DNA from 2 places in the Jatrophihabitans sp. YIM 134969 genome. Region 2 is predicted to be linked to the other one. Evidence: riboswitches for the same ligand, from Rfam matches in the RefSeq annotation. Region 2 holds a riboswitch; the other holds the start of a gene.
What was found. Region 2 has a riboswitch for cobalamin ahead of ACXR2U_RS21310 (prenyltransferase/squalene oxidase repeat-containing protein). Riboswitches for the same ligand answer to the same signal wherever they lie in the genome.

Region 1 (14,630 bases), on a different contig from region 2:
ACATCGTCAAGTAATCGGCGCAGACCCCTTGACTCGACCGTCTCGCCCTTGCAGATTGACAGCGTTGTCATCGCGTCTCGAGTGATGACAACGCTGTCAGATCCCGATCCCACCTGGAGGACTCGCCGATGAGCCGCTCGCCGTCCGCCCGCCCGTCCGACACCCACGCCGAACCGGCACGCGGTGCGAGCCGCCGGGCCTTCCTCACCGGTGGCGCCACCCTGTTGGCCGGGTGGGGCGTGGCCGCAGCATGGCCGGGGAGTGCCGAAGCAGCTCCGGCCGGCCCGCCTGCCGCGACGCGGCGGGACCTCGCACTCTTCCGGCCGGCGACGGCCAGTTCGACCGCCTACGCCGCGACCCCGGCGTCGTTCGCGGTCGACGAGTTGTCCGAGGTGGGTGTCCGAGGCTCCGGGTGGCGCGCGGGCGGTGACGGGCCGGCGAGCATCACCGTGGACCTGCAGGCCTCGTGCACCGTCGAGGCCGTGACCCTGACGTTCGAGGCCCTCGCGTCCGACCCGCCCTTCGACGGCGACTACGGGCAGACCGACGGCAGCCAGGTGCTGTCGAGCGCCGCGACCGCTTTCACTGTCGAGGTCAGCACCGACACGACGACGTGGAAGCAGGTCTACGCGACCACCAGCGGGCCGGGCGGGGTCGTGGCGATCACGCTCGACGCCCCGGTGAAGGCCCGCTGGGTGCGCATGACCGCCACCGCGCAGGCCAACGCCAACCCCGTGGGCCTCAACGGCTTCCAGGTGTGGGGGACCACCACCGCGACCCGTCCGCCCGCGAGCGGGTGGACCAGTTGGGACGGCCTGCGCCGATCCGCGCCTGCGCTCACCGTCGCCGCCGACGGCTCGGTGCCGCTGGAGTCGGGGTGGGAGCTCACCCTCGACGACTTCGCCGGGTCTGCCACCGGTGCCGACCTGGCTGCGCCGCGCACCAGCGTCGAGCGCTGGCTGCCGGCGACCGTGCCGGGCACGGTGCTGACAAGTCTGGTCGAGCAGGAGCGTTTCCCAGATCCCGTCGAAGGATTCGCCAACCTGGAGATCCCGGAGGCGCTGTCTCGCCACGCGTGGTGGTACCGCCGGGTGTTCGCCCTGCCGCGTGGTCTCGACACCTCATCCGGACGGCACGTCTGGTTGGAGTTCGACGGGATCAACCACCAGGCCGACGTCTGGCTGAACGGCACGAACGTCGGCACCCTGGTGCACCCGTTCGCCCGCGCGCGGTGGGACGTCACGTCCGCACTGGCCGCCGGTGGCGGGCAGCACGGCCTCGCCGTCAAGATCACGCCGATGCCCCACCCGGGTAACCCCGGCGACAAGAGCGACAACGGCAACACGTTCGTGCAGGGTGGGCACCTGTACCTCGACTCGCCCACGTATCTCGCTTCGTCCGGGTGGGACTGGATGCCCGCCGTGCGTGACCGGGCGAGCGGCATCTGGAACCACGTGCGCTTGCGCAGCACCGGTGCCGTGGTCATCGGTGACCCGCAGATCGACACCACCCTGCCGAACCTGCCCGCTGTCGACGTCGCCCGCGTGCGGGTCGTCGTGCCGGTGCGGAACGTCGGCGCGAAGGCGAAGACGGTCACCGTGCGCATCGCCTTCGACCGCGTCTCGCTGGCCCAACAGGTCACCGTTCCCGCGACGAGCAGCACCGACGTGGTGTTCGACCCCGACCAGTTCGCGCCTCTGATGGTGAAGAACCCCGAGCTGTGGTGGCCGAACGGGTACGGCGAGCCCGCCCTGCACGACCTGAGCGTGACCGTCAGCAGCGCCAACGCCCTCAGCGACACCCGCACGGTGCAGTTCGGCATCCGCCAGTTCGACTTCGCGAGCGCCCAACCGATCGTCGTGCCGCCGTCGGCCGCCCCGACGTTCATCGTGAGCAGTGGAAGTACGGCTCCCGGACAGATCGTCGACCTCGGCCCGCAGAACGCACGCTTCGTGCGGGTGGCTCTCGGGCGCCGGGCCACCGGGTACGGGTTCTCCATGTACCGGTTGGCCGTGGTCAACTCCGTTGCAAGCAACAACGATCTCGCCGAGGGGCACACGGCGACCGCGTCGTCGCAGGAGGACGACGGCCACAGCCCGGCGTTGGCCGTTGACGGCGATCCCACCACCCGGTTCGCCTCCGGCCACGAAGACCACCAGTGGATCCAGGTCGATCTCGGCGCGACGACCGCGTTCGACCAGGTGCAGATCGCCTGGGAGAGCGCCTACGCGCTCGACTACGTCGTGCAGGTCTCGGCCGACGGTGCGGCGTGGACGGACGTGCAGAGTGTCGACAACGCGGCGGCCTTGGGCGATTCCGCCGTCCAGACCGAGTCGTTCCCCCCGACCACCGCACGGTGGTTGCGGATCCAGGGCCACAAGCGCGCCACGGGCTACGGCATCTCGATGTGGCGGCTGTCGGTGCTCGACTCGACAGATCCCGACACCGATCTCGCGCTGCACCAGCCGGCCACGGCGTCGTCCGACGACGGCAACCCCGCGGGCAACGCCACCGATGACAACCCACGGACACGGTGGTCGTCGAGCTACACCGACGACCAGTGGATCCAGGTGGACCTCGGCGCCGCGCGCGTGTTCGACCAGGTCCAGATCGACTGGGAGCAGGCGTACGCGCGCACCTTCGTGATCCAGGCCTCCGACGACGGTCAGACCTGGACCGACGTCAAGGCCGTCGACAACAGCGTCACCCAGTTGCGCATCAGCGTGAACGGCGTGCCCGTGTTCGCCCGCGGCGGCAACTGGGGCTGGGACGAACTCCTGCGCCGCACCGAGGGCCGACTGGAGACCGCGGTGCGGATGCACCGTGACATGAACTTCACCATGGTGCGCAACTGGCTCGGCAGCAGCGACCGGGAAGAGCTCTACGCCCTCTGCGACCGCTACGGACTCCTGGTGTGGAACGACTTCTGGGAGGCCGGGACGTTCCTGGACGACATCCCCGGATACGTCGACATCGCCGCCGACACGATCCGTCGCTACCGCACGCACCCGAGCATCGTCGTGTGGTGCGGTGCCAACGAGGAGGAACCGCCGCTGCACCTGGGGCAGGGGATGGCCGCAGCGGTCACGCAGTTGCACCCGGGCACGCTGTACGTGCCCAACTCGGCGGGCGGGGTCGTCAGCGGCCACGGGCCGTACCGGTGGATCGAGCCCGCGGCCTACTACGACCGCGACAGCTACGACACCGGCGCGTTCGGCTTCCACACCGAGATCGGCATGCCGGTGGTCCCGGTGACCGAGACCATGCAGAACCTCGTGGGCGACGAGCCCGGGTGGCCGATCACCGAGGTCTGGAACCACCACGACTGGTCACCGACGGCCAACCAGCAGACCGCCTCCTACCAGGCAGCGATCGACGCGCGGTTGGGCGCGTCGTCGACGCTCGACGAGTTCTGCCGGCGGGCACAGTTCGTGAACTACGAGAACCACCGCGCGATGTTCGAGGCCTGGAACGCCAACCTCACCGGTGACGCGACCGCGTTGCTGCTCTGGATGTCGCACCCGGCCTGGTACTCCACGGTGTGGCAGACCTACGACTACGACTTCGACGTCAACGGCGCCTACTACGGCGCGCGCAGCGCGTGCGAACCGGTACACGTGCAGGCATCGCTCCCGGACTGGACGGTGAAGGTCGCCAACAACACGACCCGTCAGGCACGGGGTGTCGTCACCGCCACGCTGTACGCCTTGGACGGAACGGTGCTGCGGACGCTGAAGCGCGCGGTGACGGTGGGCCCGACCACCACGGGCAAGGCCTTCGCGATGCCGTTCAAGGCGAACCTCCCTGCCCTGCACCTGCTGCGCTTGGAGTTCACCGACCGGGCGCGCCGGGTCGTGTCCCGCAACACCTACTGGCGTTACCGCAAACCGACGGACATGCAGGTGCTCACCACGGGCGCGCCCACCAGGCTCGTGGTCAGCACCGCCGCCATGGACCCCGCCGGCGGCGACGCCCGCCGCTCGGTAGCCGTGCGCAACGCCGGCACGACGGTGGCGGCGATGGTCCGGCTCTCGGTCCGCGACGCCGCGGGCAAGCGCGTTCTCCCCGCGTTCTACGACGACAACTACTTCTGGTTGCTGCCGGGGGAGTCGCGGACGGTCACGGTGTCGTGGCCCGCAGCGACCCCGGTCGCGGGAGGACCACGCGTGTGGGCGCAGGCGTACAACGCCCCGCGGGTCGGCGCGCGCTGATCGACGCGCCGACCGGCCCACGGATCAGCTGCCGTACGCGAGCGAGACGGTGTCGCCGAGCTTGACGACCGCGCCGCGGCTGGCGGTACTCGCGCTCGACCCGTCGATGCTGAGCTTCCACGTCGAGGACGCCGTGTTGGTCCTGCCGTTGAGCGCGGTGATCGTGCCGGTCCCCGAGGTCGGCGACGCGCCGGTGACACACCCGGACGGTGACGCGTTCGCAGCGGCGGCGTCCAGAACCGCACCGAGGGTCGTGGTGGTCGACGTCGGCACGAACGGGACCTTGCACACGGTGAGGCCGCCGGTCGCGCCGGTGTCCACGACGAGCGCCACGCTCGTCGCGGTGCCGGACGTGAAGGAGGTGGTGGCCACCCAACGGGCCGCACCACCGGTGGGCGTCGGGGGTGCCGCGGTGAACCCGCCGCCGGCCAGGGCGCGGAGGGCGTCGATCGAGGAGTACGCGGTCGCGGTCGTGTTGGACGGCTGGTACCTGAACCCGCCGCTCGCGCTCAGCTGTTGGGCGATGAGGAAGTCGACCGGGGTCTTGCCGGCGGACGTGGTGAAAGTGCCGCCTTGCGCAGGGATCCCGCACGCGTTCAGACCGGACACCGCCCAGCCGTTGGAGTCGGTGTTCGCGCCGAACGCGGAGTTGAACGCACCGGTAGTGGTGACGAGTTTGCCGGCGAGGAAGTTGCGCGCGGCGACGACAGCGGTGTCGGTGGCGGGGACGCCGCTGCTGCACAGGGCCGCCATCGCCGCGCCGGTCATGTCGATGTCGCTGGTGGCGGCGAGCCGGGTGGCGTTGCCGGCGGCCTGGGTGAAGTCCCACCCGCCGTCGTCGTGCTGGTTCGCGCGGACCACCGCGGTCACGGTGTCGAGCAGTCGCTGCGGGACCCGCGCCGCGCCGGACTGGGTGCGCGCGCCCGCCAACGCGAGCAGGCCGAACACGGTTCCGTTGAAGTTCGCGGGTGGACCGAAGTAGCCCGGCGCGGCGGGCTGCCAGTACGAGGCCAGGTCGGCCAGCAGGTTGCGCTGGGCGGAGACCCGTGCCGGGTCGGTGCCGGCCGCGTACGTGTTGAGGATCCCGCGCTCGTAGTCGGTGACGACGGGAGCGCTGCTCGGCCACGTGCTCGCGGCGACCTGGTTGCGGTAGACCGCCCGGGCGTTCCCCCCGGTGTTGCCGGAGGGAACGACGTCGACGGCCGCGGTGCCGGCGGCGGCGAGAGCACTGAACGCCCACTCGTTCGACAGGCCCGAGGTGGTGAAGCTGCCGTCGGACGCCTGCAACGTCTTGACGTACGTGACGCCGCGCTGGACCGACGTCGCGACGGCGGCCGAGGTCGAGGTCGCCGCGGCGGGGACGGCCAGCGTGGTCGCCAACGCGGTCGTGGTGGCCAGGACGGTCAGGCCGAGAGCGGCGCGACGGGGGAAGGGCGTGGGCATCGGGGATCGAGCTCCTCGGGTGGGGGCGCAGGCGTCGAACGCCCCGCACCGCAGCCCGGAGGTCGCAGGAGCCGGGCGGCCGCCGCCCGCTCGCGTGGACAGGCTTCCGCAGTGACACGACGACCGCCAGGTGTTCGGACTCGGGCCGGTCGACCGGCCTCACCGTTGCGCGTCAGTCCCGGGTTCTCACCGGGTTCCCCTGTCAGTCGCTGGCGCGGAACGTACCGCGACACGCGAGACCCACCGCCGGCGGGACGTCGCCCGACGTCGGTGACGTCGGACGCGGAGGCGGTCGACGCCCCAGCAGAAACCGGTCGGTTTTGTACAAGTCTTGACGGAATTCGACCTCGCGGAGCACAGTGCCCGAGGCACGACGACGACGAGGTCGCGAGAGGGGTTCCGACGCAGTGACGCAGCAGGTGCTGCCCGCCCCCCGGCGGGTGCAGCCCACGAGTGGGGCCCTCCGCGCGGCCAACCGGGCGCGCGTGGTCGGTGTCCTCCGAGGCGCCGGGTGGGCCACCCGGGCCGAACTGGTGGAGCACACCGGGCTCTCCCGGGCCACGATCTCGAGCCTCCTCCACGAACTCGCCGTTCGCGGACTCATCGCCGAGCGTCCGCCCGCCGCGGCCGGTACTCCCGGCCGCCCGGCCTCCCAGGTCGCGCTCGACAAGTCCGCCGGAACCGCCATCGCCGTCGACATCGGCGTGCGGCACGTCGCCGTCGCCGTGGGCGACCTGTCGCACAGCGTGCTGGCGGAACGGTGGACCACCGTGCCGCGCGACCACACGGCCGACCGGGGCATCGACCTGGTGCTCGCCAAGATCGAGCAGGCCGTCGCCGAGGCCGACGTCGACGCCGACGCGTTGGTGGGGGCCGCGATCAGCATCGCCGCGCCCGTGACGGCCGGCGGCGGTCGGTTGGCGGTCCCCGACGTCCTGCCGGGATGGAACGGTTCAGTACTGGCCGAGCGGGTGGCCGACCGGTGGGACATCCCGGTCGTCACCGAGAACGACGCCAACCTCGGCGCGCTCGGCGAGGCCCTGCGCGAACCGGTCTCGGGCGACGGTGACGTGCTCTACGTCAAGGTCGCGAGCCGCATCGGCCTCGGCGTCGCGCGCGGCAGCCGGATCCTCCGCGGTCGCAGCGGGTACACGGGCGAGTTCGGGCACGTGACCGTGCACGACCGTGCCGAGCGCTGCTGGTGCGGGCGCCGCGGGTGCCTCGAGCTCTACGCCGGCGGCGACGGCATGCTGCGTCGGATCGGTTCCCGCGGGGGAGCGACGACCATCGCCGAACTCGTCGAACGTGCCCATGAATCGGACCGGGTACGTCGCGTGGTCGAGGACGGCGCGTCGGTGCTGGCCCAGGCGCTGGCCGACCTCGTCCTGGTCCTCGACCCCGCGCGCGTCGTCCTCGGCGGTGAGCTCGTCGCCCTGGGGTCCCTGCTCGAGGACCCCGTCCGGGCCGCGTTGACAACGTTGCCTTTCGGCCCGCCGGTCGACCTCACCGTCTCGCCGCTGGGCGAGCGGGCCTCACTCGTCGGTGCGCTGAGCCTCGTGCTCACCGAGACCACCCAGTTCGCCGACCGGTCCCAGGGCCGCGGCCCGACCACCGCCCCACCCCGTCCTCCGACCCTGCCCCTCGTGTCCCTCCCCACCGATCCAGGAGTTCGTCTGTGAAACGTCCCCTCCGTCCCGCCGTGCGTCGCTCGGTCGCCGCTCTCGCCGCGACCGCGCTCGGCGTGGGCCTCGCCGTGGCGTCGCAGCCACCCGCGGTCGCGGCAGCGACCGTGCCGGCCGCCCGCAACGCGGTCGTGTCCGGTCAGGCCCGCTTCGAGGTGCTCTCGCCCACCCTCATCCGCACCGAGTACGCCGGTGACGGCGCGTTCCTCGACGCCGCGACGTTCAACGCGGTCGGGCGCGACTCGTTCGCCAAGACGGCCTTCACGTCCAAGGTCGTCAACGGCTGGTTGACCATCGACACGAACGCCGTGACCTTGCGCTACAAGGTCGGGTCCGGCCCGTTCACCGCGAACAACCTCCAGCTCAAGGTGGACGACGGCGGCCACCGGATCACCGCGACCCCGTGGAGCGGCACGGCCGCGCCGAGCTGCACCGTCGGAGTGCGGTGTGAGGCCGAGGGTCTCGACCTCACCGGCCTCACCGAGGCCACCAACCACGCCGACTTCTCCGGGAGCGGGTTCGTCGCGGGCTTCGAACAGGTCGGCAACGCCCTGAGCTTCCGCGTGAACGTCGCGACGGCCGGCACCTACGACCTCGCCGCGCGCTACGCCAACTTCCAGGGCGGCGACGGTCAGATCACCACCCGCACATTGAGCGTGTCCGCCGACGGCGGTCCCGCCTCCACCCTGAGCCTGCCGCCGACGGCGAACTGGGACACGTGGGCCGTCGCCCGGGCTTCGGTCACGCTGGGGGCGGGGTCGCACACCGTCACCGTCGCGCGGTCCGCGAACGACTCGGGCAACCTCAACCTCGACAACGTCGCGGTGCTCACGCCGGGCGCCGACTACCCGCCGGTCGCGGCGCCGGTCGTCACGCCGTGTGCCTTCGGTGCGGTCTGCCAGGCCGAGACCGGTTCGCTCGCCGGCGGCGCGAAGGTCGCCACCGACCACAACGGCTACTCCGCCAAGGGTTTCCTCAGTGGGCTGGAGAACGTCGGCGCGTCCGACACGTTCACCGTGACCCGCGTGCCGAAGACCGGGAAGGCCTCGCTTCAGCTGCGGTACGCCAACAGCACCGCGGGCTCGCAGCCGGTCCAGACCCGGACCATGACCGTCCAGGTCGGCTCGGCGGCACCGACGACCGTCACCCTGCGCCCGACCAGCAGCTGGGACACGTGGCGGACGATCACCGTGCCCGTCGCGCTGACCGCCGGGACCGACCAGGTCACCCTCGGCTGCCCGACCGTTGCCAGCTGCAACGTCAACGTCGACACGGTCGCGTTCGTCGAGTCGGGTTCGCCCGTGCTCGATCCGCACGCCCCGCTCGGCGGGTACCGCCGCAGCATCGACGGCGTCGACGCCGGGGCGTTGACCAACCCCGGACTGCTCTACCAGGACGGCTGGTCGCTCATCGACGACACCCCGTCCGCCGTCCTCGACCCCTCCGTGCGCAAGGTGACCCCGCGTCCGTCGCACGGCGGCAAGCCCTACCAGGACGGCTACGTCTTCGGCTACGGGCAGCAGTACGGCGCGGCACTGCAGGACCTGTCGACGTTGACCGGACCGGCCAAGCTGTTGCCGCGTTGGGCCTACGGCACCTGGTATTCGGAGTACTACGACCGCACGGCGGCCGACTACGAGAACACGATCCTGCCGAAGTTCCGCAGTGAGGGCGTGCCCCTCGACGTCTTGGTCACCGACACCGACTTCAAGGTGCCGAACCAGTGGAACGGGTGGGAGATCGACCCCAGCAAGTTCCCGGACCCGAAGGCGTACTTCGACTGGGCCCACGCGCAGGGCCTGCACACGTCACTGAACATCCACCCGAGCATCCTGGCGTCGGACCCGCAGTTCGCGGCGGCCCAGGCGATCGCGAAGGGCAAGCTCAAGCCGGGCGCCTGTGGTGGCGGCGGTCAGGACTGCTACGTCTTCGACTTCGGCGACCCCGACCAGCTCGCGGCGTACCTCTCGCTGCACGACACCATGCAGGCACAGGGCAATGACCTGTGGTGGATGGACTGGTGCTGCGACTCCTCGACCTCGAGCCTGCCGGGCGTGACCGGCGACGCGTGGATCAACCAGGCGTACGCCGACTACACCCAGAAGACCGTCGACCGCGGGTTCGCGTTCTCCCGGGCCTACGGGACGCTCTCGACCGGCGGGTACGGCAACTCGACTCCCGCGGAAACCGGCCCGTGGGCGGACAAGCGCACCACGCTGCACTTCACCGGTGACACGACGTCGGACTGGGCGACGCTCGCCTACGAGGTCGGCTACACCCCGGGTGAGGGTGCGGCCACCGGTCTGCCGTCCATCAGCCACGACATCGGTGGTCACACCGGGGGTACGCAGTTCCCCGGGTCGGAACCGGGCTCGACCAAGCTCGCCGACGACCTCTACGCCCGGTGGGTGCAGTTCGGCACGTTCCAGCCCATCGACCGGCTGCACTCCAACCACAGCGACCGGCTGCCCTGGCAGTACGGCCCGGCGGCGGAGAGCTCGGCCGACGCGTTCCTGAACCTGCGGGAGAACCTGGTGCCCTACACGTACACGCTGGCCCAGCAGGCCAAGACGACCGGCTTGCCGATCGTGCGCCCGCTGTACCTGCAGTACCCGGACCAGCAGGAGGCCTACGCCCAGGCGGACGACGAGTACCTGTACGGGTCGGACTTCCTGGTCGCTCCGGTCACCACGCCCGGCACGAGCTCGACGTCGTCGGTGTGGTTCCCGGCCGGGTCCACCTGGACCGACTGGTTCACCGGCAAGACCTACAAGGGCGGCACCACCGCGCAGGTCACCACCGACCTGTCGACCATGCCCGTGTTCGTCCGCTCCGGCGGCATCGTCACCACCCGCACGAACAACGTGACCGGTGACGTGCAGAACCCGCTGACCGCCGCCACGGTGACCGTTGCACAGGGCGCCAACGGGTCGAGCACGCTCTACGAGGACGACGGCACCACGTCGTCCACCCGCTCGGCCACCACCGCGATCGCCGCGGCGGGCAACAAGGTCACGATCGGCGCCGCGATCGGTGCGTTCTCGGGTCAGGTCCAGAGCCGGGCCTGGACGGTGCGGTTCACCAACGCCACCGCGCCGACCGTGGTCAAGATCAACGGCACACGGGTGACGGCGGCGTCGTGGACGTGGGACTCGGCCACGCGCACGCTGACGGTCCACGCACCGAAGCGGACCGTGCACGACACGCTCGTCGTCTCGTACAGCTGAGCACCGCGCCGGGTCGGCGGACGCCCTGCGTCCGCCGACCCGGCCCCGCACCACACCTCCCCGCCCCACCTCCTCCAGAACGGCGACCCACCATGACCACCTCGGTCCGCACCATCCCCTTGCGCACGCGGGTCTCCGCTCTGACCCTGGGCGTGCTCGCCGCTGCGACGGCCACGGTCGCCGGTGGCCCCGCTGCCGCGGCGCCCGCGGCCCCCGCGGCGTCGTCCGCCGCGGGGTGGGTGCTCTCGACCACCGACACCGGGGCGGGGTACGCGCCGGCCTTCATCGGCAACGGCTACCTCGCGGCGCGCGTGCCGGCCGAAGGCGTCGGGTACAGCGCCTCGCCGATCCAGACCCAGGCGGAACTCGCGGGGTTCTACGGTCAGCCGGACTCCTTCGAGAAGCGGGCCAGTCTCCCGATGTGGACGTCGCTGGCGTTCGGAGACGGCACCACCTCGTACGGCGGGTTGCCGCCGGGCTTCACCTGCGCGTTCGGGGTGCTGTGCCCCGGCGCGTACGCCGAGACGTCCGGCGGCGCGGACATCGAGTCCGACCACAGCGGTTCGACCGTTCCGGGGTTCCTCGCGGGCCTCGCCCACAACAGCGCGCCGTTCATCGGCGCCACCGGCACCTTCCCCGTGACCGGCGCGCCGGCCGGACCTGCCACGGTCGCCGTCCGGTACGCCAACGGCACCGGCGCGACGCAGACGGTGTCGCTCGGCGTCAACGGCAGCTACCAGCAGCTCACCCTGCCGCCACTGGCGAACTGGGACACCTGGGGGGTCGTGCAGGTGCCGGCCACCCTCACCGCCGGGGCGAACCGCCTGGAGATCACCACGCGGGAGGGTGACTCGGCCCAGGTCAACGTCGACTACGTGACGGCGTTCCCGGTCGGCGCGGACCTGCCCACGGCCGTCGCGCCGAAGCCCACCGTCGGCACCACCTCGCACTACCGCCAGTCGCTCGACATGCGCACCGGCACCATCACCACCTCGCTGGACTGGACGGCCCCGAGCGGTCGGAAGTCGACCCTGACGTACGCCGTCGCCGCCGACCAGTCGCACGGCCACCTCGGAACCGTCACCCTCACCGTCGTGCCGCACTGGAGCGGTGCCGCCACCGTCGGGGACCTGCTCGACGGCCGCAGCCTGGACACCGCGACCGTCACGGCCTCCTCGGTCGACCAGAAGTCCGCGACCCTGCAGGAGACGGTCACCACGACCGGCGGGCTGGTCACCGCCGGGGTCGCGTCCTCGCTGCGCGTGGGCGACCTCGTCGTCCCGACGCGCCCGATCGCGGACCTGCCCGCCGGCACCGTCGGCCAGCAGGCCAAGCTCAAGGTCGTCAGCGGCCGGAGCTACACGATCACCAAGTTCGTCGGCGTCGCGTCCTCGGTGGACACCGACCGGACGCTCACCGACGCCACTCCGCAGCAGGCCGCAATGGCGGCCTCGGAGGAGGGCGCCACCACCGGCACCGCCGGGGTGGCCGGACGCACCGCCACCGCGTGGGCACGGCTGTGGCAGTCCGACATCCGCATCCCCGGTGACCCCGCGATGACCGCGCAGATCCGCGCCGCGATGTTCTACCTGCTCGAGAGCACCCGGCCGGGCGTCAGCTGGAGCGCGAGCCCCGGTGGTCTGTCGTCCGACGGCTACAACGGCCACGTCTTCTGGGACATGGAGACGTGGATGTACCCGGCGTTGCTCGCCCAGCACCCGGACTTCGCCGTGGAGGCCGACACCTACCGGCAGAAGCTGCTGCCCGCGGCACAGGCCGCGGCGGCCGCCCTCTCCACCCCGGACCACCCCATCGCCGGGGCGAAGTACCCGTGGGAGTCGGCCTTGACCGGCGTCGAGTCGACCCCGCCCGGCAACCCCGAGGGCACGCAGGAACTGCACGTGCAGTCCGAAATCGCCCTCGCGCAGTGGCAGTACTACCAGGCGTCCGGTGACAAGACGTACCTCGCGAAGGCCTGGCCGGTGCTGCGGGACATCGCGGCGTACTGGGCCACGCGCGCCACCGCGTCGGCCGACGGCAGCTACGGCATCGCCGACGTCCAGGGCCCCGACGAGTACCACACGAACGTCGACGACAGCGTGACCACCAACGCCGGCGCGCAAGCCGCGCTGCGGATTGCGGTGCAGGCTGCAACGGTTCTCGGTGAGACGCCGGACCCGATGTGGACGACCGTCGCCGACGGCATGCGGATCCCGTACGACGCCACCAACGGCATCCACCCCGAGTACGACGGCTACGACGGCGCCACGATCAAGCAGGCCGACGTGACGCTGCTGCAGTACCCGTTCAACGTGCCGATGAGCAAGGCCGTGGGACAGAACGACCTCGACTACTACACCGAGCACACCGACCTCGGTGGGCCGTCGATGACCGACGCCATCGCGTCGATCGTGGCCTCGCAGTTGGGGTCACCCGGGTGCTCGTCGTACACCTACCTCCAGCGCAGCTCGACGCCGTTCCTCACCCGCCCCTTCGACCAGGCGCGGGAGACGCGCACCGGCGGCGCGTTCACGTTCACGACCGCGGAAGGCGGTTACCTACAGGAGTTCCTCTACGGGTTCACGGGTCTGCGGTGGGGGACCGGTGCCGTGACGCTCGACCCGTCCCTCCCGCCGCAGCTGCCCGGCGTCAACCTCACCGGGTTGCACTGGCAGGGGCGGACCTTCGACGTCGCGGTCGGCTCCAGCAAGACCACCGTCACGCTCACCGCCGGCCCGGCGATGCCGATCCGTCTCGCCGACGGACGGACGAAGACCGTCACCCGCAACGCCGCGCTGACGCTCCCGACCCGGCAGCCGGCCGCGACCCCGACGGCCGACGTCGCCCGGTGCGCCCCGGTCACCGCCACGAGTGCCGATCCGAGCTACCCGCCGGTCGGCGCGGTCGACGGCACCGACGCGACGTCCTGGAACGCCACCGCGCCGGGCGCGAGCCTCACCGTGGACCTCGGCACGGCCCGTCCGGTGCACACCGTCGAGGTGCGGACTCCCGCGACCACGACGGCGTACACGATCCAGGTCTCCGCGGACGGCAGTTCCTGGACCACGGTCGTCACGCAGGGCGCGTCGAGCCGGTCGGCGACGAGTCACAACGTGGATCCCGCCGTCACGGCTCGCTACGTGAGGTACGTCGCCGCCGCGGGCGCCTCGGCCCAGGTGAGCTCGCTGGTCGTGACCTGACGCGCGCGCTCCCGGCGTGGGAGGGTGTGTCGACCCGGAGGAGACCACCCGTGCCACGACAGATCATCACGACACCCGACGCGCCGAGTTCACCGCTGTTCAGCCAAGGCGTCCGGGCCGGCTCGCTGGTGCTCGTCTCGGGCATGACGGGAGTCGTTCCCGCCACCGGTGCCATGGCCGGCGCGACGATCCAGGAACAGACCCGTCGGGCCCTGACGAACTGCCGGGCGGTCCTGGCAGCCGGAGGGGCGGACCTGGACGACGTGATCGAGGTGGGGGTCCTGCTGACCGATCCGGACGACTTCGCCGGGATGAACGAGGAGTACGCCCGCTGGTTCCCCGTCGACCCGCCCACCCGCTACGCCGCGAAACTCGGCGCCGCGTTCCCCGGTCTGCTCGTGTCGATCCGGATGACCGCGTCCCTCGCCTGACCGTCCCACGAGGTCTGCGCTCCGGCGCGGGCTCTACTCCTCGTGCGGCGGCCGCGGCTGCCGGGGGGTGAAGACGGCGTCGCGTTCGTTGATCGGACGCAGGACGCGGCACGGCACCCCGCCGGCGACGACGCCGGCGGGGACGTCGCGGGTGACGACCGCTCCGGCGGCCACGACGGATCCGCGGCCGATCGTGACCCCGGGCAGGAGCACGACCTGCGCGCCGATCCAGACGTCGTCCTGGATGGTGACGGGCAGGGAGAACTGCCGCCCACCTCGGCGGAGGTCGGGGTGGACGGGATGACCGGCGGTGCTGATCGTGACGTTCGGTCCGCACAGGACCCGGTCTCCGATGGTGACCTGCGCGTCGTCGACGACGACCAGGTTGAAGTTGGCGTAGAAGTCGCGTCCGATGTGGGTGTGTGATCCGTAGGCG
Region 2 (13,945 bases):
GGACGGAGCGCCGCAACCCAGCACCACATGTGGGGTCGGCGTGTCGTGGTGCGGCGGGACGGACTGTCGGCTGCGCCACGTCCGGGAACCCGCGGACCCCCGCCACGGACCGGACCGACGACTGCAACCGGCCCACGCCGCACCCCACCCGGAGGACCCGTCATGCCGCTGCGCCCCGCAGCCCCCCGTCGTCGCCACGTCGCCCTCGCCGGGGTCGCCGCCGCCCTGGTGTTCGCCGCCGGCACCGTGCCGGCCTGGGCCCACGTCTCGGTGAGTGCGCCCGACGCCACGCAGGGTGGCTACGGCGTGGTGACCTTCCGCGTGCCGAACGAGTCGGCCGACGCCAGCACGGTCGGGATCACCGTCCGGCTGCCGACCGACACCCCGCTCGGGTACGTCGCCGTGCAGCCCACCCCGGGGTGGACGTTCACCGCGCCGGAGGCCACGTTGCCCAAGCCCATCACCACCGACGACGGCCAGGTCACCAAGGCCGTCACCGAGATCACCTGGACCGCGACCGACGGCGGCGTGAAGCCCGGCGAGTTCATGCAGTTCGACGTGCAGATGGGGCCGTTCCCGGACGAGGACAGCCTGACGTTCAAGGCGATCCAGAAGTACAGCGACGGCAGCGAGGTCGACTGGATCGAGGAGGCCGCGGCGGGCAGCACGGCCGAGCCGGAACACCCGGCGCCGGTCCTCGCGCTCGCCCCGGCCTCCGGTGCCACCGGCGCCACCGACACCTCCGCCGCCGCGTCCGCCCCGGCGACCGCGACGGTCACCGCCGTGGCCGACCGCGACGCGGCGAGCCGCGGCAGTGCGACCACGGGCATCGTGCTCGGCATCGTCGGCGTGCTGCTCGGCGCTGCGGCGCTGGTCGTCGCGCTGCGCCGCGGCCGGCCCCACGCCGGCTGACCTCCGGCTGACCGCAGGAGGCGACCGGCGGGGCTGTTCGGCCGCTGTTCACCGGGAGTTCGCGAGATGTCCGGTACGCCCGTTCACGATCCACACCATGGCGGCGGGCGCGGTTGACAGGCTGGACGGGTGCCGAACCACGCGGGCCACCCGCTCACCGTCGACGAGTTCTCCGACCACAACGCCACGCTGCTGTCCCGCCAACGGATCAGTCGCCGCACCCTGATCAAGGGCGCGCTGACCGGGGCGGGCGCGGTCGCGCTGACCCAGTTCCCCTTCGCCCAGGCGGCGTTCGCCGCCGGTGGCGGTGTCTCCGGCCCGAGCGGCGTCGTGCTCTCCGGCCGTCACCTGTCGTGGGTGCCGGACGCCGACGGCAACCCGACCAGCTCGATGAAGGTCACCGCCCAGGTGCACTCCGCGCACGGCACGTTGCCCAAGGGCCTGCGCGCGTTCGTCGACATCGGCGACGCCCCCGGCCGGTACGGCACGCACCTGCCGGCCGAGATCGTGAACCTCGTCGGGATGTACGCCATCCCGAACGGGCCGGTCGGCAACCAGTTCTACGTCAAGGCGACGATGTCCGGGCTCTCGGCCGGGAAGGTCTACCACTACCGCCTGCGTCTGAGCGACGGCACGGTGACCGGCGACGCCTACTTCACGACCGCGCCGTCGCGCAAGACCGGCGGCACCCGGCGGGTGCCCCAGGCGTTCACGTTCACCGCGTTCGCCGACGTCGGCACCAACATCGCGCCGGTCGATCCGCAGTACGCGTGGAACAAGGACCCTGCGGTCGTCACCGACGCCGGCGGCACCTGGCCGCGGGGCGTCTTCGACAACAACTACTACAGCCCCACCGACCCGGTGGCGGGCACGGGCGGCACCGACCCCACACCGGCCAACACCCTCACCCAGCAGATGGCCTCGCAGCGGCCGGTCTTCACGCTGCTCGCGGGCGACATCTGCTACGCCGACCCCAGCGGCAGCGGCCTGCCCGCCGACGACTCGCTCGCCCTGACCGGCACGTCACCGGTCGGCGCGAACAACTACAACCCCTACGTCTGGGACGTCTTCCTCAACCAGATCGAGTCGCAGTCGGCGTTCACCCCCTGGATGTTCGCCACGGGCAACCACGACATGGAGCCGCTCTACGGCAACACCGAGTTCCTCGGCGGCCGGTCGGGCAGCCACGGCTACGCCGGTCACAAGGCGCGGCTCGACCTCCCGGACAACGGCCCGAAGAACTGCCCGTCGGTCTACAAGTTCGTGTACGACAACGTCGGTGTCATCTCGGTCGACGCCAACGACCTGTCCTACGAGATCCAGACCAACACCGGGTACTCCGACGGCGCGCAGCTGAAGTTCCTCGAGAACACGCTCCGCACCTGGCGCCAGGACCGGTCGGTCGACTTCATCGTCGCGTTCTTCCACCACTGCGCCTACTCGACGACCAACCAGCACGCGTCCGACGGCGGGGTGCGCGGGGCGCTCGACCCGCTCTTCAGCAAGTACCAGGTCGACCTCGCCGTGCAGGGCCACAACCACATCTTCGAGCGCACCGACCCGATCAAGAACGGGCACCCGACCCGGCAGGCTCCCGACGGCTCGACCATCACCCCGGCGACCGACGGCTGCACCTACATCACGGTCGGGTCCGGCGGCCGGCCGCGCTACCAGTTCCGGCCCGCGCCGAGCGCGGCCGCTCCCGCCCCTGCCGGCGTGACGCCGTACGGCCCGCAGACCCTGCCCGAGGGGCAGCGGTACCGCGGCTACCAGCCCGCGGGCGGACCCAACTCGGCCGAGAACAACACCGAGAACGTCGTGAACTCGTACGTGTGGTCGTCCGACGGCACCGCGGTCAACGCCTCCGGCTACCCGCAGGGGACGAAGATCCCCGAGGTCATCGACTGGTCGCAGGTGCGGTACGACGACTACGCGTTCATCGCCGTCGACGTGAAGCCCGCCGCGCCCGGCCGTCCGACCACCATGACCATCCGCACCCTCGCCGACAGCCTCCCGGGCACGGCGTCGCCGCTCACCGAGATCGACCGCATCACGTTCTCGCGGGTGGCCGGCAACAACCGGGTCCTCGCCACGCCGGGATCGGCCGTGGCGCAGCCCGGACCGGCGGCGGACGGTAGCCCCGCCGTCTGAGCGGACCCCCCTGTGCGGGAACCCACCGCGGCACGCCTCGACCGGGCGTGCCGCGGTGTGGTTCCATGCGTGTGCACCAAGCACGTCCAGGCGTGGGGAAAGCCGGTCCGAATCCGGCACTGACCCGCAACCGTGTGCCGATCGTGGGATCGGCGAGTCGGAACGCCCGCCCCGGACGTCCTCGTCGAAACGCCGTCGTGGTCTGCGGCGCGAGGTCTGCGCAGTGGGTCCGGCGTGTCCGGCGCTCCGCTCCACAGGTCCCGCGGGCGCGCACCGCCTGTGAAAGGGACCCTTTGCGTCACCGCTCCGCTCGCGCCGTCTCCGCCCTCGCCGTCCTCGGTCTCGTCCTGACCGGCGGGATCGGCCTGGCATCGCCCGCGTCGGCGGCCGCGACCACGCCCGACACCGGCACGCTCGCGCGCTACCTCACCACCCAGCTCGTCGGCGGCACCCACTACGAGCTCGGCGCCGGGTTCACCGACGTCGGCCTCACCGTCGACGGCGCGTTCGCGCTCGCGGCGACCGGACGCGACTCGGCCACGGTCGACGCGATCACGGGGTACCTGGACTCGAGCGTCGGGGCGAACTGGGTGCAGTTCGACGACGATCCCGCGAACTTCAGCGGGGGGTCCGCGGCCAAGCTGGCGGTGCTCGCCGAGGTCGCCCACCGCGACCCGCGCTCGTTCGCCGGGCTCGACCTGCTCCAGCTGCTCGCGGACAACGTGTGCACGGCCGCCCAGTCGACCGCCGACCCCACCGCGTGTGCGGGCGCGGGCAACTACCGACGCGCGACCTCGGTCTTCTCGCAGGCGCTGGGCGTCATCGCCCAGCAGCGCGCCGGCACGGCGAGCCCCGCGGCCGTCGACTACCTGCTGTCGCTGCAGCGGCCCGACGGTTCGTTCCCCAGCCTGATCCCGAACAGCAACGACTCCGACCCCGACAGCACCTCCATGGCCTTGCAGGCGCTGACGATCCTGCCGGCGGCCACTGCGTTCCCGGCCACCCCGGTCGCGGCGGCGATCACCGACGCGATCGACTACCTCGCCGGCAGCCAGCTCCGCGACGGCAGCTGGGGCCCGGTCTTCAACGGCGTGCAGAGCCACAGCACCAACTCCACCGCGCTCGCGATCCAGGCCTTCTCCATCGACGCGGCGACCCGGTCCGCGCAGAGCGCGCGCACCACCCGCGCCCTGGCGTTCCTCGGCGGCCTGCAGAACTCCGACGGCGGGCTGCCCGTCAACGACGACCGCGGCAACCCGGCCTCCGACGTCCGCGCCTCCACGCAGGTGCTGTCCGGCGTCGAGGGGGTCCCGTTCGGAACCCTCTCCGTCCCGTTGACCGTGAACCGGACCGCCACCACGGTTCCCGCGGCCGCCGCGGCCGCGCGGTACCTCGCGGGCCAGCTCACGCAGGGCGACCACCTCGAGAGCGACGGCTTCGTGCAGCAGAGCACGACGGGCGACCTCGCCTACGGCCTGCTCGCGAGCGGCGGCCAGGACGCGACGCTGGGCAAGGTGCTCGCGTTCCTCACCCTCGACACCACGCTGCGGTCCTACGTCGGCGGCGCCAACTTCGGCGACGCCGAGAACTCCGTCTACGCCGGCACGGCCGCGAAGCTCGCGACGCTGCTGGAGCTCAGCGGCTACGACCCCCACGACGTCGGCGTGAACCACGTCGACCTCATCGCCCGGTTCACGGAACTGATGGGCGCCGACGGCCGCCTCCACGACCGTTCCGACTTCGGCGACTACGCCAACGTGCTCGGCCAGTCGTTCGCCGTGCTGGCCCTCACCGGCGCCGGCGACACCGCCACGGCCGCGAAGGCCCGCGCGGCGTTGGTCGCGGCACAGTGCCCGGACGGCGGTTTCCCGGAGGAGTACGACCAGGCGACCTGCACCTCGGTGCCGGACGCCACCGGTCTCGCCGTCCAGGCGCTCAACGCCGGGCACGCCGCCGCGACGAAGACGGTGACGGCCGCCGCCGCGCCCGCCGAGCTCGTCGACGCGCTCGGGTGGCTGACGTCGCACCAGGCGGCCGACGGCTCGTACGCCGGCGCCCCCGGCGTCACGAACAGCACCGGGTACGCCGCCCTGGGTCTGCTCGCGGTCGGGCAGAACGCCACCGCGCCGCGGGCGTTCCTCACGGGTGTCGCGAACTCCGACGGTGGCCTCCCCGTCAGCGCCACCGGTGCGAGCAACGTGCTGGCCACCTCGCAGGCGCTCCCGGCGCTCGCCGGCCGGTCCTTCCTGCAGCTGACGCCGAGCGTCCTCGCGCCGGTCGACACGATCGTCGGCACGGACCCGCCGACCACGACGCCGCCCACCACGCCTCCCACCACACCGCCGACGACGCCGCCGACCTCGACGCCGCCCACCACCTCGCCGACCGGCATCGGCTCCAGCACGGGCGGGGCGTCCGGCCACGGCGGCACGGCCACGGACGTCGCGGGCGGCGACCTCGCCGACACCGGCGCGAACGTGCTCACCCCGCTGTGGCTCGCCGCCCTCGCGCTCGCCCTGGGTGCCGGGGCGACCGCGTACGGCGTCCACCGGCCCCGCCGCGCCTCCCACGCGGCGCGCCGACACTGATGCGGTCGATCCGCCGGCGCGTGCTGCACGTGGCGGCGGCCTCCGCCCTGGCCGTCACGGCCGGAGCCGTCACGGTGGCGGCGGGCCCCGCGGGGCCGGCCTCCGCCGCGACGTGCTCGGCTCCGAGCGTGCGGGTGATGGTGGACTTCCGGCCCCACACCGGGGGGAACCCGACCGCCACCTGGCCCGTGGGGTTCCAGGGCAACGGCAGCGCCGGGAACCTGGTCACCGCCTGCGTGCCGTTCACGTCGGGGATGACCGGGTACGCGGCCCTGCAGAACGGCGGGTTCACCACGGCCGGCACCCAGCACGACGGGCCCGCCTTCATCTGCCGCATCAACAACCTCCCGGCGCCGTCCGGCAACCCGGGCCCGCGGGCGAACGAGGCGTGCGCCCTGACCCCGCCCGCCTCGGCGTACTGGTCCTACTGGCACGCCAGCCCCGGTGACACCTCCTGGGAGTACAGCCAGCTCGGGGCGATGAGCTACCACTCCGAGCCGGGCAGCGTCGAGGTGTGGGAGTACGGCCCCACCGACCTCCAGGGCACCTACGGCCAGCCGCCCTTCACGCCGGCGTCGGTCTTGCCGGCGGCCGCCCCCGCGGGCGCCACCACTCCGCCCGCTCCGGGTGCGGGCGGCGACGGCGGCGTCATCGTCGGCCCGCGACCGACCGGCACCGAGAACGGCGGGTCGGGCGAGGGTTCCGGCCGTGCTCCCGGCGCCTCGACGTCCGGGCCGGGCCGGGGCACGTCGAGCGCGCCGGTGAGCTCGTCACCGGCGGGCGCGGGCGCGTCCACCGGAGCGGCGACGACACCCCCCGCCTCGCCCACCACGTCGACGAGCACCACACCCGGTGCGGCCGGTTCGGGGGCAGCGGGCGGCGCGTCGCCGTCGACCGTCGACATCGACACGATCGCCGAGCCCGCCGGCACCACACGCACCGGCACTCCGTGGGCGACCGTCGCGACCGTCGTCGCGCTCGGCGTCGTCGCGCTGCTCGGCGGCCTGTTCGCCTGGCGACGGAAGCAGAGCACACCCTGACCCAGTTGCGTACCCCGGGAACCGCCGCGCCCCCCGACGCGGCGGTTCCCGCGGACCCCGGGTCACCGCGACGGGCGGTGCGGCAGACGTCCGGGCGACTCCCCCGCGACCTGCACCCGATGGCGTGGTGGGCGTGGGCGATCGGCCTCGCCGCCGCGGCCAGCCGCACCACGAACCCGTTGTTGTTGCTGCTGATCCTCGCCGCGGCTGCGGTCGTCGTCACGGCCCGCCGCACCGAGGCGCCGTGGGCGCGCGCGTTCCGCTACTACCTGGTCCTCGGCCTCTCGGTGATCGCGATCCGGGTGGTCTTCCGAGTGCTGTTCGGCGGGGTCACCGGTGGCGGCGACGGCGGCACGACCGGCATGCACGTGCTGTTCCGGCTGTGGGAGGTCCCGCTCCCCGCCTGGATGGCGGGCGTCCACCTCGGTGGCGCGGTGACCGCCGAGAGCCTGCTCGGCGCGGTGTACGACGGCGTGCGGCTCGCCACCCTGCTGTGCTGCATCGGCGCGGCCAACGCGCTGGCCAACCCCAAGCGTGCACTGAAGGCCGTGCCCGGTGCGCTCCACGAGATCGGCGTCGCGGTCGTCGTGGCCGTTTCGGTCGCCCCGCAACTGGTCGAGAGCGTCCAGCGCGTCCACCGGGCCCGCAAGCTGCGCGGTGGCGGCGGCTCCGGACTGCGCGCGTTGCGCAGCATCGCGATGCCCGTGCTGCAGGACGCGCTCGAACGGTCGCTGCTGCTCGCCGCCGCGATGGACAGTCGCGGGTACGGCCGTCGGGTCGCCGTGCCGGCCGGGTTGCGCCGCACCACCGCCGGGCTGCTGATCGCCGGTCTGCTCGGCCTCTGCGTCGGCGCCTACGGCGTGCTCGACGGCACCGCGCCCGCCGCGCTCGGACTCCCGGCCCTCGCCGTCGGCGCCGCGTTGTGCGTGGGGGGCATCGCCCTCGGCGGGCGCCGCGTGGCGGTCAGCAAGTACCGACCCGACCCCTGGCGCCTCGCCGAGTGGGCCGTGCTCGGCTGCGGTCTGACGTGCGCGGTGATCATGATCGTCAGTTCCGGCTACGACTCGGCGAACCTCAACCCGTCGCTCACCCCGTTGTCGTGGCCGACGCTGCCGCTGCTGCCGGTCCTCGCGGTCGTCGTCGCCGCGTTGCCCGCGGTCCTCGCGCCGCCGCCCGCCACACCGGCTTCGCGTCGGGCCCGGGGGGCGACGTCGTGATCCGGTGGGAGCAGGTCACGGTGACCTACGCGGACGCGCCCCAGCCCGCCCTGCGCGACGTCGACCTCACCGTCGACGAGGGCGAGCTGTGCCTGGTGGTCGGTCCCACCGGTGCCGGCAAGTCCACCCTCCTCGGCACGGTGAACGGCCTGGTCCCGCACTTCAGCGGCGGCACCCTCGCGGGACGGGTCACCGTGGCCGGCCGCGACACCCGCACCCACCACCCCCGCGATCTCGCCGATGTCGTCGGTGTCGTCGGCCAGGACCCGCTCGCCGGGTTCGTCACCGACACCGTCGAGGAGGAACTGGCGTACGCCATGGAGCAACTGGGCGTGGCACCCGAGGTCATGCGCACCCGGGTCGAGGAGACGCTCGACCTGCTCGGGCTGGCGGGCCTACGGCACCGGGCGTTGTCGGAGCTGTCCGGCGGCCAGCAGCAGCGCGTCGCCATCGGGTCGGTGCTGACCGCGCACCCCCGGGTCCTCGTGCTCGACGAGCCCACCTCCTCGCTGGACCCCGTCGCCTCGGAGGAGGTGCTCGCCGCCATCACCCGCCTGGTGCACGATCTCGGCATCACGGCGGTGGTCGCCGAGCACCGCCTCGAGCGGGTCGCCCAGTACGCCGACCGCATCGTGGTCGTCCACGGCGACGGCCGGGTCACCGACGGTCCGCCCGCGCCGATGATGCACAGTGCACCGGTCGCGCCACCGGTCGTGCACCTGGGCCGGCTCGCCGGCTGGGAACCCCTGCCGCTGTCGGTGCGCGACGCCCGCCGCCGCGCCTCCGAGCTGCGGAGCCAACTCCCGGCGGTGGCCCCCGAGGCCGCTCCGCGCCACGCGCTCCGCAGCGGTGTCGCGCTCGAGGCCCGCAAGATCGTGGTCCGTCACGGCGAGGTCGTCGCGGTCCGCGAGGTCGACCTCACGTTGCGGTACGGCGAGATCTCCGCTCTGATGGGCCGCAACGGCGCCGGCAAGTCGTCGTTGCTGTGGGCGGTGCAGGGTTCCGGTCGACGCGACGGCGGTCGGGTCGACGTCGACGGCGTCGACCCCGGCGACCTACCGGCGCGGAAGGCGCGCACGCGCGTCGGCCTGGTGCCCCAGACCCCCACCGACCTGCTCTACCTCGACACCGTCGCGGCCGAACTCGACCAGGCCGACCGTGAGACCGGCGGCGAACCCGGCGGCGCTCGCGTGCTGCTGGACCGGATCAACCCCGGCATCGCCGCGGACGCCCACCCGCGAGACCTGTCCGAGGGCCAGAAACTCGCTCTGGTCCTGGCCATCCAGCTCTCGGCGGCACCGACCGTGGTCCTGCTCGACGAGCCGACCCGCGGCCTCGACTACGGCGCCAAGACGCGGCTGGTCGAGATCCTGGCCGAACTCGCGACGTCCGGGCACGCCGTGGCCGTCTGCACCCACGACGTCGAGTTCGTTGCACTGTGCGCCGATCGCGTCATCGTCATGGCCGAGGGCGAGATCGTGGCCGACGGTCCCACCCGGTCGGTCGTCGTCGCGTCCCCCGCCTTCGCCCCGCAGGTCGCGAAGATCCTCGCTCCCGCCGAGTACCTCACCGTCGGCCAGGTCGCGGCCGCCCTGGCGGGTGTGGCGTGAACGCCCGCGTGAACGCCGTGCGGCTCGGACCGCGCAGCACGGTGATGATCGTCATCGCGGGCGTCCTCGGCCTGATCTCGTTCTTCTGGCCGTTCCTGCTCGACCCCACGCACTTCGGCCTCGCCGACACCGCGCCGCTGATGTTCGGCGCGCTGCTCGTGCTGGTGCTCGCCGTGCTCATCGCCCAGATCTCCGAGGGCGGGATCGACAGCAAGGCCCTGGCGTTGCTCGGCGTCCTCTCCGCGGTCAACGCCGCCCTGCGACCGCTCGGGGCCGGGACGGCCGGCATCGAGACGGTGTTCTTCCTGCTCGTGCTGGCCGGTCGGGTGCTCGGACCGGGTTTCGGCTTCACCCTCGGCTGCACCAGCCTGTTCGCGTCGGCGCTCATCACCGGCGGCGTCGGACCGTGGATGCCGTACCAGATGTTCGGCTGCGCGTTCGTCGGTCTGGGCGCAGGGTTGCTGCCCGCCCTGCGCGGCAAGGCCGAACTGGTCATGCTCGCGGCCTACGGGACGTTCTCCGCGTTCATGTTCGGGTTCCTGCTCAACTTGTCGTTCTGGCCGTTCGTCGCGGGCTCCGAGACCTCGATCTCGTTCGTTCCCGGCGCCTCCGCGGCCGAGAACTGGCACCGCTACCTGGTCTTCGACCTCACGACTTCGCTCGGCTGGGACACCGGCCGGGCGGTCACCAACCTGCTGACGATCCTCGTGGTCGGCCCGGCCGTGCTCGCCGCCCTGCGCCGGGCGTCGCGCCGCGCCGCGTTCCACACCGTCGCCCGTTTCGACGCTCCACCCGCCGTCTCCTCCTCCGCCCCGACCCACGACAGGACCGCCGTCTCATGAAGCTGTTCACCGGACTCGCCACCCTCGCGGTCGCGGTCGCCGCGTGCCTCGTCCCGACCACCAGCGCCGCCGCCGCGGCCGCCCCGACCCTGACCGTCACGGCGCCCGCGACCGTCACGGTCGGGGTGAAGGCGAAGATCGTCGCCACCGTGACTCCGACGACCGCCACCGGCACGGTGCGGTTCACTCCGGCCGGCGGGAGCGTGGCGCCGGGCTGCGGCGCGGTGCCGGTCGCCAGCGGCAAGGCCGTCTGCAAGATCCTCTTCAGCTCGACCACGCCGGTCAAGGTGACCGCGCGGTTCACCAAGAGCAACGGGACCGCGGTGTCGGGGTCCGTGGTCGTCTCCCCCGTCGACGGCGCGGCGGGCCAACTGGTCGGCGGCGTGGGTGCCTGCACCCGCCGCACCGGCGCGCTGGTCGCGGTGAGCTACGGCGCGTGGGGCGGCCCGATCGTGCGGGGCTGCGACACCACCCTCACCACCGGCATCGACCTGCTCACCACCGCGGGTTTCACCACCACCGGCACCCAGCACGACGGCCCCGCGTTCCTGTGCCGCATCGGCCACCCGTACTGGAAGTCCGGCACGCAGTACCCCACGCCTGCCACCGAGGCCTGCGTGAACACCCCGCCGGCCGACGCCTACTGGTCCTACTGGATCGCGCCGAAGGGTCAGACCACGTGGAGCTACAGCCCGCTCGGCGCGTACTCCAGCAACCCCACCCCGGGCTCGGTCGAGGCCTGGACGTTCGGGTCCACCGACGTCGGCGGCACCACCGGCCAGCCCCTGTTCACGCCGAACCAGATCCGGGACGGACTGCCCACGACCTAGGCCCAGGCCCCGACACCGACGGACCCCCTAGAGTTCGGGCGTGACCGACCCGTCCGCCCCGCTGCGCGACCTCGTGACGCTGGGGCTCGACATCCCCTGGCCCGACCCCGACGCCGAACGCGCCGCCCGCGAGCACCGGCTCGAGCGGGCACCGGGCCGGCCGGTGACGCCGTACGGCTCGCTCGCCACCACCGCCGAGTGGTTGGCCGGCGTGCAGGGCGTGTTCCCGCCCCGCCCGCCCGCGGATCCCCGGGTCGTCGTCGTCACCTCGCGGCACGTCGGCGCGCGGGACGGCCGCACCCTCGACGACCACCTCGTGGCCTCGACCACCCTCGCCGAGGGCACCTCCCCGCTGCAGCGGCTCGCCCCCACGCGCGGCGTCACGGTCGAGACCGTCGACGCCGGCGAGATCGGCGACGTCGCGGTCGAGGACGCGAACCTCACCACGTCCGTCGTCGACGGCGTCGACCACGGCGCGACCCTGGCCGACTCCTGGATCGACGACGGCGCCGACCTGCTCGTGCTCACCGCGGTCTCGGCCGGCGGGTCGACCCCCGCGGCCGCGCTGGTCGCGGTGCTGACCACGACCGAACCGGTCCTGGTCGCGGGCCGCGGCTCCGGTCTCGACGACGTCGGGTGGGCCGTCAAGACCGCGGCGATCCGCGACGCCCGCCGCCGCGGTCACGACGCCCGCCACGACACCGACGCCCTGCTCGCGACCGTGGGTGGACGCGACCTCGCGATCCTCGCCGGGATCGTGCTGCAGGCGGCGAACCGCCGCGTGCCGGTGCTGCTCGACGGCGTCAGTGCCGTCGCCGCGGGCCTCGTCGCCCGCGACGTCTCCCCGCGCATCACCCGCTGGATCCGCGTGGCGCACGCGGGCACCGACGCCGCCGAACGACTCGCGGTGCAACGGTCCGGCATGCAGCCGATGCTCGACCTCGAGCTCTCGGGCGTGGGCGTCGCGGCCGGCCTCGGCGGTCTGCTCGCGATCGGCCTCGTCGACACCGCCGCCCGCCTCGCCGACGCCCCCCTCTCCTACGCCGCCCCCGCACCGGACCCCGATCCAGAACCCACGCCCGATCCAGAACCCACGCCCGATCCGGAACCCACGCCCGATCCGGAACTCACGCCCGATCCGGAACCCGGAGCCGCCTGACCTGGCGAGTGGTCACCTTCCCCGGTGAGTGGTCAGCAAGTTCCGCCCACTCACGGGGAGAAGTGCCCACTCGCCGGGTCGTCCCGGGGCGGGCAGGCCACGTGACCCCTGCGCCGGACGAGCCGACGAGGGGACCTCAGCGGACGTGTGAGGGCACGAACGGCGGCTTGACGACCACGACGGGCACGGAGCGGCCGCGGACGTCGACGGCCAGGGTGGCGCCGTCCTCGATCCCGGCGGCGGTGTCGAGCAGGGCGAGCGCGATGCCGGCGCCGAGGGTCGGGGAGAACGTGCCGCTGGTGACGACGCCGACGGGCGCACCGTCGGCACCCACGACCGTCATCCCGTCACGCGGGACCCCGCGGCCCTCGACCCTCAGCCCCCGCAACGACCGGCGCGGGCCGGCCGCCTTCTCGGCCACCACGGCGTCGTGGCCCGCGAACGTCGCCTTCCCCCACCCGACCGCCCAGCCGCTGCGGGCCTGGACCGGGGAGATCGCAGACGACAGCTCGTGGCCGTGCAGCGGATACCCCATCTCGGTGCGCAACGTGTCGCGGGCGCCGAGGCCCGCGACCTGACCGCCGGCATCGCGGACGGCCGCGACCAACCGGTCCCACAGCGCGGGGGCGGCGGAAGACGGCAGAACGATCTCGTAGCCGCGCTCGCCGGTGTAGCCCGTGCGGCAGACGACGGTCTCGGCGCTGATGGCGGGGTCGACGTCGGCGAAGGACATGTAGTCCAGGCCGGTCGGCAGGCCGACGGCTGCCATGACGTCGTCGGCGCGCGGGCCCTGCACCGCGAGCACGGCGTACTCGGCGTGCACGTTGAGCACCTCGACGGTGTCGGGGGCGTCGGCGGCGATCCGCGCGATGACGGCGTCGGCGTTGGCCGCGTTCGGGACCAGCAGCAGGTCGTCGTCGGCACGCAGGTAGACGATGAGGTCGTCGACGACGCCGCCGTTCTCGTCGAGCAGCATCGTGTACTGCGCCTGCCCGGGGCCGATGCGGTCAAGATCGTTGCTCAGGACAGCGTTCACGTGGGCGCGCGCACCCTCGCCGCGGACCAACGCCGTACCCAGGTGCGACACGTCGAACAGCCCGACGGTCTCGCGCACGGCGGTGTGTTCCCTGATGACGCCCGCGCCGGCGTACTCGATGGGCATGTCCCACCCGGAGAAGTCGGCGAACTTGGCGCCGAGCGCTTCGTGGCGGTCGTGCAGGGCGGTGTGTCGGGCGTCCACGCGGCGAGGCTAGCGAGGACGGCGGGGATCAGGCGGACGGGCCGCCGAGGCCAGGGGTGCGGCAGCTGTCGGCCGCGCTCCGGGCGCGGGTCCAGTCCCGCATCCGGGCCGGGTAACCGGTGACCGCGACGTCGTGCAGCGGGACCGCCTGCTTGCGGGCGAACGACCGCGCCGCGTGGGCGTCACCGATGCGCCGCCGTGTCCACTCCCCGCTCGGCGCGACCAGCACGACCGTGGTGCCGGTCACGCGGGTCGCCGGCTCGAGGTAGGCCTCGACACCGGGGTGGGCCGCGGCGAACCGGCGCAGGTGCTCCACGTCGGCCTTGTTCGCGTCCCGGTCCAGGGTCGGCGTCGCG

Region 1: linked by a shared signal. The riboswitch ahead of ACXR2U_RS01485 (prenyltransferase/squalene oxidase repeat-containing protein) and the one ahead of ACXR2U_RS21310 (prenyltransferase/squalene oxidase repeat-containing protein) in region 2 are both predicted to bind cobalamin.

The regions. Positions count from the first base shown of each region.
Region 1 is NZ_JBTJEQ010000002.1:33,251-47,880, forward strand. It holds gene ACXR2U_RS01480 (discoidin domain-containing protein) at 129-4,211, shown strand; gene ACXR2U_RS01485 (prenyltransferase/squalene oxidase repeat-containing protein) at 4,236-5,654, opposite strand; cobalamin riboswitch at 5,763-5,893, opposite strand; gene ACXR2U_RS01490 (ROK family transcriptional regulator) at 6,062-7,333, shown strand; gene ACXR2U_RS01495 (TIM-barrel domain-containing protein) at 7,330-10,563, shown strand; gene ACXR2U_RS01500 (discoidin domain-containing protein) at 10,656-13,763, shown strand; gene ACXR2U_RS01505 (RidA family protein) at 13,814-14,194, shown strand; gene ACXR2U_RS01510 (sugar O-acetyltransferase) at 14,228-14,630, opposite strand, start outside.
Region 2 is NZ_JBTJEQ010000058.1:2,187-16,131, reverse strand. It holds gene ACXR2U_RS21320 (YcnI family copper-binding membrane protein) at 163-912, shown strand; gene ACXR2U_RS21315 (purple acid phosphatase family protein) at 1,042-3,063, shown strand; cobalamin riboswitch at 3,100-3,251, shown strand; gene ACXR2U_RS21310 (prenyltransferase/squalene oxidase repeat-containing protein) at 3,357-5,651, shown strand; gene ACXR2U_RS21305 (hypothetical protein) at 5,672-6,691, shown strand; gene ACXR2U_RS21300 (CbiQ family ECF transporter T component) at 6,769-7,908, shown strand; gene ACXR2U_RS21295 (ABC transporter ATP-binding protein) at 7,905-9,518, shown strand; gene ACXR2U_RS21290 (ECF transporter S component) at 9,563-10,360, shown strand; gene ACXR2U_RS21285 (hypothetical protein) at 10,357-11,190, shown strand; gene ACXR2U_RS21280 (nicotinate-nucleotide--dimethylbenzimidazole phosphoribosyltransferase) at 11,231-12,349, shown strand; gene gcvT (glycine cleavage system aminomethyltransferase GcvT) at 12,486-13,589, opposite strand; gene ACXR2U_RS21270 (oxidoreductase) at 13,618-13,945, opposite strand, start outside.